One region of the Shewanella sp. 10N.286.51.B7 genome, then DNA from elsewhere that is predicted to be linked to it. Evidence: predicted binding sites of a transcription regulator. Region 1 holds the regulator's gene; each other region holds the start of a gene.
The links. The regulator sigma-54, encoded in region 1, starts transcription at its own class of promoters, with help from an activator protein. The targets are predictions, from matches to a motif close to GTTGGCACGNNNNTNGNNT.

Region 2: a site for sigma-54 is predicted at 1,254-1,272, ahead of flgF (flagellar basal-body rod protein FlgF). Genes of this name have one in related genera too.
Region 3: a site for sigma-54 is predicted at 1,230-1,248, ahead of flhA (flagellar biosynthesis protein FlhA). Genes of this name have one in related genera too.
Region 4: a site for sigma-54 is predicted at 1,010-1,028, ahead of BCU84_RS15515 (flagellar assembly protein T N-terminal domain-containing protein). Genes of this name have one in related genera too.

Annotation. Positions count from the first base shown of each region.
Region 1 is NZ_MCUF01000034.1:60,036-63,094, reverse strand. It holds gene rapZ (RNase adapter RapZ) at 1-479, opposite strand, end outside; gene ptsN (PTS IIA-like nitrogen regulatory protein PtsN) at 476-919, opposite strand; gene hpf (ribosome hibernation promoting factor) at 922-1,209, opposite strand; gene BCU84_RS10405 (RNA polymerase factor sigma-54) at 1,234-2,718, opposite strand; gene lptB (LPS export ABC transporter ATP-binding protein) at 2,900-3,059, opposite strand, start outside.
Region 2 is NZ_MCUF01000058.1:29,707-32,765, reverse strand. It holds gene flgG (flagellar basal-body rod protein FlgG) at 1-451, opposite strand, end outside; gene flgF (flagellar basal-body rod protein FlgF) at 463-1,206, opposite strand; gene flgE (flagellar hook protein FlgE) at 1,443-2,807, opposite strand; gene flgD (flagellar hook assembly protein FlgD) at 2,911-3,059, opposite strand, start outside.
Region 3 is NZ_MCUF01000058.1:60,484-63,542, reverse strand. It holds gene flhA (flagellar biosynthesis protein FlhA) at 1-1,182, opposite strand, end outside; gene flhB (flagellar biosynthesis protein FlhB) at 1,299-2,429, opposite strand; gene fliR (flagellar biosynthetic protein FliR) at 2,437-3,059, opposite strand, start outside.
Region 4 is NZ_MCUF01000058.1:21,613-24,671, forward strand. It holds gene BCU84_RS15515 (flagellar assembly protein T N-terminal domain-containing protein) at 1-923, opposite strand, end outside; gene BCU84_RS15520 (FlgO family outer membrane protein) at 1,308-2,018, shown strand; gene BCU84_RS15525 (LPP20 family lipoprotein) at 2,015-2,473, shown strand; gene BCU84_RS15530 (flagellar protein FlgN) at 2,578-3,003, opposite strand.

The DNA of each region.
Region 1 (3,059 bases):
AATTCTTTATCAATGCTACCCATTAAGATTTGTCTGACTTGATCGCTTAAGTCATAAATCGTTAGCTGCGAAGTATCAATGTAGTGATCGACCATTTTAGCGATAGGCTCGAGTAAACGGCCTTCTAATTGAATCGCTTCTTGCAGTGAAATTTGGTTTTTTGACAGAGGGTGTAAACGGCGGGTTTCACTGTAGCGCTTTAACAGCACTTTATCATTAGAATTTAAAAATAAACTAATGATGGTCGTATCGTCAGAAAGCAAGGCTATCTGCTCTTCTAGCACTTTGCCTTGCTCTTCAATATTACGAACGTCGACGCTAATCGCGACAAGGTCGTTATTGCCTTTGAGCTGTTCAAGTAAACTACCAATAAGTGGTAAAGGTAGGTTATCAACACAGTAATAACCTAAATCTTCTAATACCCTTAGTGCTACTGATTTACCTGAGCCTGATCGTCCTGATACGATGACAAGTTTCATGCAGTTATAACCTGATAAAGTTCTGTAGCGTCATGACTCTTTCGAAGTCGCTTAAGGATTAATTTATCGCTCAGTTTTTCAGCCATACTCGACAGCGTACTTAAATGCTGTTGGCATTGATCAGAAGGAACTAACAGCGCAAATAATATATCCACGGGTTTCTTGTCGATAGCATCAAACTCAATGCCTTCTTCACACTTGATCAAAATTGCTATCGGTTCTTCGATATCAGTTAATCGACCATGAGGAATCGCAATGCCATTTCCTATACCTGTACTACCCATTTTTTCACGTGCTATTAAACTTTCAAAAATAGCCTGTGAAGATAGGGTTGGGTACTGGGCAGCCATTAAATCGCTGATAAGTTCCAGTACTTTTTTCTTACTGCCCGGCGTGGCGCAGGTAGTGCACGCCGGCTGCAGAATGGTGCGAAGTTCCATCGTTAGTGTTTAATTAACTTCTCTTTGTGTTTAATTACCTGACGATCTAATTTGTCGATCAGGGCGTCAATTGCAACATACATATCAGCGTTCTGTGATACCGCAAAAACTTCACCTCCTTTGAGGTGTAATTTTGCCTCTGCAATTTGTTGCAGCTTTTGAACATTGAGCACAACGTGAACATTATTGATCTGTTCGAAGTGTCGTTCAAGCTTTGAAAACTTAGTTTGTACATACTCACGTAAAGATTGAGTAATTTCCACATGGTGCCCAGTCAGGTTAATTTGCATATATCATCCTCCAATAACAAAGGCTTATAGGCTTTTGCGTTGGTTTGAGGGAGGGATGAGCATTGCTTCACGATATTTGGCGATCGTACGCCGAGCAACATTGATCCCTTGTTCTGCCAATAGCGTCGCCATTTTACTATCGCTAAGTGGCTTTTGCTGGTTTTCTGCCGCAACAAGCTTTTTAATAAATGCGCGAATTGCAGTAGAAGAACATTCTCCGCCATCATCAGTACTCACATGGCTTGAAAAGAAATATTTTAGTTCAAAAAGTCCCCTAGGGGTGTGCATATACTTTTGTGTCGTGACACGCGAAATGGTTGATTCATGCATTTCAACGGCTTCAGCAATGTCATTAAGTACCATTGGCTTCATTGCTTCTTCGCCAAACTCAAAAAAGCCTTGTTGAAATTGCACAATACAATTAGCCACTTTTAATAGTGTCTCATTACGGCTTTCAATACTTTTGATAAACCATTTTGCCTCTTGTAAATGGCCGCGAATAAACTGGCTGTCTGACTGATTAGCAGAGCCTTTCGCCATGGCTGCATATTGCTGATTCACACCAATTTTTGGCATGTTATCTGGATTTAATTCAACGACCCAACGGCCACTCTTTTTAAACACTGTCACATCAGGAATGACATATTCATCTTTAATAGGAGTGATCTGTAACCCTGGACGTGGGTTAAGCGTTTGAATAAATTGAATCGCTTCGCGTAAATCATCTTCTTTAAGCTTGGTTTTACGCATTAATAATCTAAAGTCACGGCCTGCAATTAAGTCTAGGTGTTCTGCAATCAGTAGCTTAACGTTATCGATACAAGGTATTTCATTAGGGTATTGGCCAAGCTGAATCATCAAGCATTCGCTTAAATCTCTTGCTGCAACGCCTACAGGATCAAAATGCTGTACTCGTTTGAGTACAGCTTCAACTTCATCGAGTTCAATATCTTCTAGGCCTAAAGCTTGCAATATGTCTTCAGTTGTTTGGGTTAAGTAACCACGTTCATCAACGGCATCGATAATCGCCGTAGCAATTACCAGATCGTTTTCAGAAAAAGGGGTGAGATTTTTTTGCCACTCTAAATGCTCATATAAGCCTTCTGTGGTTTCACCCTGAAAAGGCATATCGTCATCACGAGCCACTGCGCCAGAACCTGAACTTGGGGATGCTGTGTAAACTTCATCCCATGTGGTATCCATTGGTAATTCGTCAGGCATGGATTCTTTGGTTAACGATTCAGTGGTGTCTACGGTTGAGGTGTCTTTTTCAACAGTCACTTGGCTGTTATCACTAAAATCAGTATCGGTTTGCTGGGCGTTTTCTTTTACTGGTTCTTTTGCTTTAGCAAACTCATCTTCGAGCTCAAGGAGTGGATTTGAGTCAAGTGCTTGTTGAATTTCTTGCTGTAGCTCCAATGAGGAAAGTTGCAATAAGCGAATGGCTTGTTGCAACTGTGGGGTCATAGTCAGGTGTTGACCCATTTTAAGTTGGAGTGAGGCTTTCATTTACCGCTTATCCCTAATTGAGTTTCATCATCGCGACTAACAATTGTGTGGGTCTAGCACCTTTTTAAACTGCTTCTAGGCTTAAGCTGAACCTTGGCTTAAGTTCAGTCTAGAACATTGCACTAAAAAGTGGGACTGATACTGGTCGCGACATGCCATATTGTGCACTAAAGAATGCTAACTATAGCTTGAATTGCTCACCTAAGTATACTGACCTGACTTGCTGATTGTCTAAGATTTCAGCAGGCGTGCCTTCTGCAATTAAATCACCGTGGCTAACAATATACGCGCGCTCACATACATCAAGCGTTTCACGAACATTATGGTCGGTAATGAGTACT
Region 2 (3,059 bases), on a different contig from region 1:
TTATTGAAGTGGCATCATCAGGAATAGTAATAGAGGGTTGTAAAACATACCCTGAACCTGGAGTCACGATTTGACCATTTTCATCAAGACTGAATTGGCCGTTACGCGTGTAAGCTGCTGTGCCATCCGGCATTTCAACTTCAAAAAAACCCGGACCTTCAATCATTAAGTCCAATGAGTTGTCAGTTGTTAGCATATTGCCCTGAGTGAACATTTTCTGCGTCGCGACAACTTTGGTACCTGCACCAATGTTTAAGCCATTAGGTAACTTAGTGTTATCAGCACTAATACCCCCAGCCTGATTGACGGTTTGATAGAGTAAATCTTCGAATACTGCTCGGCTCTTTTTATAGCCAACGGTACTGGCATTGGCCACATTGTTAGAAATAACAGCAATATCGGTTTGTTGGGCATCAAGGCCTGTTTTACTGATCCATAAAGCGGGATGCATAATAATTACTCCTAACTAATTCTCATTAAAGACGAGGATGCGCGATCTAGATCTTCGGCATTTTTCATCATCTTCACTTGCATTTCGTATTGACGCTGAATATCAATTAACGCCACCATTTCCGATACAGCATTAACGTTACTTCCTTCAACTGCGCCGCTCTCAACGGTTACATTAGGATCATTCGGCGCATTTAAGCCCGATGTCAGCCTAAATAAACCATCTTCGCCACGCATCATTTCTGCATTATCTGGATTGACTAATTTAATTCGCGCCACTTCTTCAATCACATCTGCGGTAGCCCCCTGTGGTCTTACAGAAATAATGCCATCAGGTGATATCTGAACTTTATCGATTGGTAAAGGCAGTACAATTGGCCCAGCTTCACCCATCACTGGATTACCACGGCCATTGGTCAGTAAACCGGTACTGTCAAAACTTAGACTCCCAGAACGGGTATAAGCCTCACCACCTTCTTTACTTTGAACCGCAATCCAACCTTGATCTTTAATTGCAATGTCTAAATCTCGCCCTGTAGTTTTAATCGGGCCAGAATTAAAGTTGTGTCCGGGACTTTCTGTCATGGCAAACACACGTGTAGGTAGACCTTCACCAAATGCTTGCATAGAGCGAGCTTGAGCAAGATCAGCTTTAAAACCATCAGTATTGGCATTAGCTAAATTATTGGCACGAACAGCCAAAGCATTCATATTCTGCTTTGCCCCACTCATGGCAACATAAAGTAATTTGTCCATTTGCTGCTCCGTCAAACTTTTTACATAACAAAAGATATATACAGAACTAGCAATCAGTGTGCCAACACATGAAAGTAGAAATAATTAAAGCTAAGCTAATGAATTTGAGATGGAATAAAACGATTACCTGGTGAGGTACTAATAAGAAGGGGGTCAATTAAAATGGCAAAGAGTTGCCGTTGCGGCAACTCTTTGAAAATCTAAACTCTATGATTAATCAAAACCTTAATCGATAACTAGCGGATTTGTAGTATTGACTGATTCAAGGTGTTATTCACCTCAAGCGTACGAGAGTTAGCTTGGAAGTTACGTTGAGCTGAGATTAAGTCAACCAATTCTGTGGTCAAATCAACGTTAGACTGCTCAAGTGCTGATGAACGAATACTACCGAACGTGCCACTATTGGCTTCACCTGCCAAGGCTGCACCAGAATCTAAGCTCGCTTTCCAAGAGGTATTACCCACTTGAGTCAAACCTTGTTCATTAGCAAAACGCACTAGTGCAACACGCGCCAGTGGCTCAGTTGAACCATTACTGTAACTTGCAGTCACTAAGCCATCAGAACCGATACCCACATTGGTTAAACGACCTACTGTTGTACCGTCTTGGGTTAACTCAGTCACTTCAAAAGGTGAAGCATATTGTGTTGGGTTATTAAAACCAAGAGTTAATTTTTGAGTACCATCAGCACCAGGACCTAGAACATTTGCGCCATTGACACCCAGCTCGACCGTTTCAACAGTTGCGGGATCTGAACCTGTGTAAGCTCCGGCATCATTAAACTTCAATACTGACCCTTTCCAACCTGATGCATTTTCAGCAAGTGCCGTACCATCTGCAATACCATCGCCGGTAGTATCTACACCGTATGAACCACCATTTGCTTGATCAATATCGACCTGCTCGCCATCAACGGCATAAAAGGCAACCCAGTTACTCTCACCGGTATAAGCACCATCTGTTGGTTTGATGAAATAGGTTGTCATAATGTGCGACTCACCTAATGAATCATAAATAGTCACTGACGTTGAGTTATTAAACGTATCTGGATCGTTTGGATCAAAGTTAGCAGGATCTAATGCTGACTCACCTACATTTAAGTTCATTTGCAAACCAACATTACTGGTTTTTACAGGGCTACCAGCAGTATCTGGAATTTTAATCGGTACAGTACTCGATAAGCTCACCGAAGTAGAGTTACCATCGGCATCAACTGGGAAACCTTGTAAGAAGTTACCCGCTGAATCTGTCATGAAACTTTCAGAGTTCACTTTAAATGCACCAGCACGTGTAAATGAGTGATCTTGCGTACCCACTTCAGATGCCGTAACAAAGAAACCACCGCCACTGATAGCCATATCAAGTGAGTTACTGGTGAATTGTAAGCTACCTTGTTGAAACTGTTGTGCCACTTGAGTCGTGGTTGCACCACCACCCACTGCAGTTTTACTGTTTGAAAAAATAGAATTAGCATAAACATCAGCAAATTCAGCACGAGACTCTTTAAAACCAATTGTATTAACGTTGGCAATGTTATTTGCTGTGGTATTGAGATCTTTTTGAGCAGCTGAAATACCACTCAAAGCAATGTTAAACGACATAATTCACCCCTTCTCTTACTAATTCTATTTATTGTTAATAGTCAGTATTCTGACCATTATTGAAATTTGGTTTTAAGCTTTCCACGGTCTAACTTTTAGTAAATTAACTTTCCGCAACAGCAAGTACATCTGACAATTGAATGCCGCCAATACCACGAAGGTTTAATATCGCCCCGGTTGTGACATCACCCAATGAAACGCTGGAAACATGTGCGTAAGTCGATACCGCTAAGTCTTCTGATGTGCCATCAA
Region 3 (3,059 bases), on a different contig from region 1:
TACACCTTTAATACGACCTAAAAGCTCACCACCTTGACCTTTATCCACTAACGGAATAAGGCGGTAACCTACTTCAAGCCCGATAGTATCGACATGTTGAACGTCTTCCCAGCTGAGTTCTTTAGGCTCTGCATCCTTAATTTCTGCTGGGCTTTTAACCGCTTGCTCAAGCGCTGCGGTTTTGTTGTCATTATTTCGCTTATAAATCATATATGCAGCAAAGGCTGTAATAAAAGCGAACGTTAAGAATGCAAAATGAGGCATTCCAGGCACGATACCCATGACAAACAATACGCCTGATGCAATCGCCATTGACTTATGGCTGACAAACATCTGGCTTATCATCATGCCGCCCATATCACCCGATTCATTTTGACGGGTCACCATCAATGCTGCAGCGATTGATAACAGTAGCCCAGGGATTTGAGCGACTAAGCCGTCACCAATGGTCAATAAAGTGTAGATTTCAACAGCACTGGAAAAATCCAATCCATGTTGAACCATACCGATCACAAAACCACCGAGAATGTTAATCACCAAAATCATGATACCCGCAATGGCATCACCTTTAACAAATTTTGATGCACCATCCATCGCACCGTAAAAGTCAGCTTCTTTAGTCACTTCAGCGCGGCGTACGCGAGCTTGATCTTGCGTTAATGTGCCAGCATTTAAATCGGCATCAATTGCCATTTGTTTACCTGGCATGGCATCCAATGTAAAACGGGCGCTCACTTCAGAAATACGCCCAGCACCTTTGGTAACAACGGCAAAGTTGATGATAATAAGAATCAGGAAAACCACTAAACCTACAGCGTAGTTACCACCAATAACCACAGAGCCGAAGGCTTCAATGACTTTACCTGCGGCATCACCACCGTTATGACCTTCCAATAACACGATTCGGGTTGAGGCAACATTTAGTGCCAATCTAAGTAGCGTTGCGACTAACAGAACGCTGGGGAATGCGGCAAAATCTAATGGTCTATCAGAATAAATAGCGACAAGCAGTACAACGAGTGCTAAAGCAATGTTGAATGAAAACAAGATGTCCAACAAAAAGGCAGGCATGGGCAAAACCACCATACCGAGTGCTGCAAGTACTAATAATGGCGTACCTATACCTTTAAAAGTACTTAATCTAACTTGTTTAACTTGACCTAATGCTGCTTTTACATCCATCAGTAGGAAACCTTTATAGTAATATTCTTGACGCTGACACCAGTAAAATGCAATTACTAAGCCAAAAGAATAGTTTCAAAAGGGCCGCGGGGTTAATTGAAGGTTTTGTAAACGATTTAGTGTTTTAAATCATCAGGGATAGGTTGATTGATTGGCACGGGCTTAGGTCGCTTGCCCCTACCTTTTTGATACTGCTTGAGCTGGAATACATATGCCAAAATTTGTGCGACTGCAGTGAATAACCCTTCAGGCACTTGTTGGTCAATTTTCGTCGTATGGTATATAGCACGTGCTAAAGGTGGCGCCGACACAATCGGCACTTCGTGCTCTCTGGCAATTTCACGAATTTTAAATGCGACATCATCGATGCCTTTCGCAATTAAAAAAGGCGCAGCTGACTGACTAACATCGTATTTAACCGCTACAGCATAATGTTCAGGGTTAACCACAATAACATCTGCATTTGGTACTTCAGACATCATCCTTTTGTTGGCCATCTCGTGCTGCATTTGTCTAATTCGACCTTTTACTTCAGGTTTACCCTCAGTGTCTTTGTATTCATCTTTGACTTCTTGCTTGGTCATTTTCAATTGTTTATTGTGATTCCATATTTGAAATGGCACATCAATCACCACAATAAATAGCATTGAAGAACATAACAGAATAAACATCCATACTAACAACTCTAGTGCATGGTAAACGTTGCCAGGTAGATGATCTGTCGAGAGAGTCATTATCTCAAAGAAGTAAAAACTCAATAAAAAATAGGCTGATACAGCCACTACAGCAAATTTAGCGATGCCCTTGGTCAACTCAACTAGAGCTTGTGTACCAAACATTCGCTTAAATCCTTTAGCAGGATTCATTTTACTGCCTTTGGGCATAAAAGCTTTAACTGAGAACGTCATACCACCCAGAATGATATTACCGATAAAAGCAATTAAGGCGAGAAATGCAATAAAACTGATGAGTGGAAAAGCAAGCTCATTGCCAACCACTCCCCAAACCAGAAACATTGAGTTGGTATCAAATATTTGATCCCGCTCCATGGTCAATATTTGTGTCATGATAGTGTGCAGACTTCGGGCAAGATTAGGCCCAACGATTGCGAACCCTACAGCTGATGCTAATAAAACAGCCGCTGTACCTAACTCTTTAGAGCGTGCCACCTGTCCTTTTTCACGCGACTGTTGCAGTCGCTTGGCGGTGGGGTCCTCTGTGCGTTCTTGACCTGTATCTTCTGCCATCAGTAACCTACTGAGTTAATGAGCCGTCAATTTGACAGGTCAATTGCAAAATATCACACATCAATAATTGGCCTCGCAGCCAAACCTCATCGAAATGAGACATGATGGGCCCTAATGTAAGCCACAAAATCAATAACCCGCTTACCATTGTTACCGGGAAGCCAATGGCAAAAATATTCAGTTGAGGCGATGCGCGCGTCATCACACCAAATGATAAGTTAATCAGCAGTAATGCGACGATTGCTGAAATCGACATCGTTAACGCCGCACCAAACATATAACCACCAAACTCTGCTAATTTTCGGTAATTAGTAATGCTAAAACCCTGATTTGAAATGGGGATAGTATCGAAACTAGCCACCAGCATTTTAAACATCAACAAATGTCCATCAACGGCGAGAAAAATCAACGTAGCCAGTAATAAAAAGAAATTACCTACAACTGGTGTTTGCTGACCTGAACTAGGATCGACCATAGAGGCAAAACCTAAACTGGTTTGCATACCAATAATCTGCCCCGTTAGTACAAAGGTTTGCATCACTAAAATTGTCACAAACCCCATAGCAGTACCTATGAGTATTTGCTGCGCAGAAATGAATACAGCACTTAATGAGAACAACTCGATAGGAT
Region 4 (3,059 bases), on a different contig from region 1:
AATAATGGACGACAGTTTAGGAGGTTATCAATATCTTGCGTGCTTTGTTGAAATAATTGGTTCATTGATTGTCCGTAAGTCGAACTCCAAAAGCGCTTTGTTGTTGGAGAGACGGTTTCATCTTTATCAAATGCCCATTCTGCTGTAGCGGCGTAGTCTTTACTCCATACTTTTTCGCCGCTAATGCCATGAAATAATGTAAAGCGTAAATTAATTTGTCGTTGAGGGTAATCACTCCACAGGCCGAACATTGAGCTCTGATTTGGCTCTGTGGAAATATCTAAAATCTCAGGCTGTAAAATATATTGGCTATCAGTAATTTCGCCTAACCAACTTGGGATCCTGTTGCCTCTAAAGTTTATCAATTGATTTTTATGGTCTAGTTTTTCTTCGGCGTGCATATGCGCAAAACTAAACTCTGACATGCCATTAATCACTGCACCATATTGTTGTGACAGGGCTTGTTCAAAATTGGCTAATTGACCATAACGCAATTGGGAGCGATCTCGCATGGTAGCTTGTGGAATCATCAGTGCCGCTTTAAGTTGCTGGCTGTGACATTGCTGAACGACCTTCTGTGATTCGAGATTTAGCCTTAATGAGACAGTAATATCAGTTGAGGTGATTATTTCTGATACCACTTCAATATTTTTAGCCTCACCCATGCGTTGTACTTGAAATGCATTTTGAGTCAAGTTGCCTTGATTAATGGTTTGACGACTATTGAAGTTCACTCCAGCTTTTAAGCTGGCATAGTTTAATGCTTGATTTATTGCAGCTTCACGGGCTTTATCAATATTGCCATCGACTATGCTCGCTTGACCTGATACTTCGATTCTTTGTGCAAAAGCGACGTGACTGATACTAGCCAATTGCAGTACAAGCACTGAAAAAAATAATAATTTAATGTTTAAATTCGGCATGTTCAGTTTCACTTTTTACAAAATAATGAAGATATCAGTGCCAACTTAATGACTTTTAGACACCATTTTTATGAGTATTTATAGCAAAGCAATAATTGTGCCCTTTGTGTATCTGTGGCTTTGATAAGTGTGAACATTTAGAAAAGGCTCATCATGGCTAATTAATAGCGGTTAAATGATAAAGTTTTTAGCTTAAGTGCCGATAGGGTTTCAGAGAGTGTGGCTATTAACATTGTTATGAGTGTGATGACGAATATGGTTATTAATAAAGTTAGGCCACTTGATACCCATTGAATGAATAAGGTTTGTTCACTGGGTTTAAAACGATACTTTTCTAGATAACGTCAATGACAGTGCATGAATTGAGTTAAGGATATAAATGCTATGCGTCAATTTATTTTATTACCCATTGCTTTATTAATGGCAGCTTGCGCAAGTGAGACGTCAAAGAGTGGCGATGAGTTAACCTATACTGGGCAGCCTACTGACACTAACTCATGGTTTATGTCCGAACCAGAAGGTCAGACGCCAAAAGCATTAAGCTACGATATAGAAAAGGTCGGTTTAGCCCCAAAGTCTCAAGTGAACACACTTGCAGAAAAAATCGTCAATGAACTGGTATTACAAAATGATAGCCTGCGTTCAGATCAACCTTTATTGGTGACGACACCTGTAAAAATAGATGCTTTTAGTCAAACTGACGCTCTAGGTTTGCAGCTACAACAAGGTTTTGTTGCAGCATTTCATGCTCATGAATTTAATTTAGTTGATATGAATGTGGCTAATGCCATAAGAGCAACAGAACAAGGTGAGTTTATTCTCAGTCGCGATTGGAAGCTATTGCCGTCTGATTTACCCGTGTCCCATGTTGTTGTGTCGACAATGGCTACAACAACACAAGGAGTCGTGTTGAATGCCAGGATTGTTAATGTAACCAATAATCGAGTGGTGTCTGCTGTACAAACTTTTGTTCATACAGACAGTTTACCGGGTTACTTATCACCCTCTAATAAAGTTACCTCAGAAAATGGTTTGCTCTATCGTAATGAGCAATCTGGGGATGGAAAAGTGGCTGTGCTAGGAGAGAAATTATGAAAAAGCTTTTAATGGCAATGATGTCTGTCGCAGCATTATCGTTAGTCGGTTGCTCAAGTAATGATAAATATGTTCAGTGGGAAACAGAGGCGCCTGAGCAGTTTCCAAAATTAACCGCGATAGGTTATGCCCCTCTCGCGACCCAGCCAGCAAAAGAGCAATCTCATAAAGTGTTAATGGCGATGCAAGCGTCAAAAATTGCGGCGTATCGTGAGTTAGCAGAGCAGGTATATGGTCAACAAGTGGATGCTCATAGCCAAATGAGCGAGTGGTTATTAAATAGTGAAACCGTGTCGACTCAGGTTTCTGGCATGATTAAGGGGGCTAAGGTGATTAAAAGCTATCCCGCTGGTGATATGTATGTTACTGAATTAGAATTAGATTTTGCTCAAGTGTGGAACTTATATCAGCAAGACAATCGACCAAGAAAAATCAAAGAAGTCACTTATTTTTAGTGCTTTAATGTTGATTGAGCTATTACAAATAAATACAAGAAAGCCGCTGATGACAGCGGCTTTTTTATAGTTTTTATTCATGGGAGCAGAAATTGACGCTTACATTAGGCTTTTAGATTAGAGCCTAATGATGAAATGGTCGACGTTCGCCCTTTGTCATTATAAGTGAGGCTGGTAGCGTTTCGACTCATTTGCATCGCTTGAGAAAAGCGATTTAAACTCGCAATATTCAGTTCAATCAAGCTGGCATTTTGATTATTAATGTCTTTACACTCTTCTAATATTACCTTGGCTTCTTCCACTTTCTGAATTAATACAGTGTCAGTGCTAAGTAATTCTTTATCAGGATGGTTAGCGAGCTTCTGATCATTCTGCTGCAGATTATTGAGACAGGTTACTTTCTCGCGGGCTAAAGCCAAAAGGGTATCTGCATCTTGATCTGTTAACGCTTGCTTTTCTGCAGATACAAGTTTTTTCAGCGACGACAAAGTGCCGTGCTGAAAAGATAACAGCTGTAGTAATTCATTCATAAGTTACTCTTCATAAAATCCACATTACATTTGTAATGCTTGATTAGCCAAGAGTC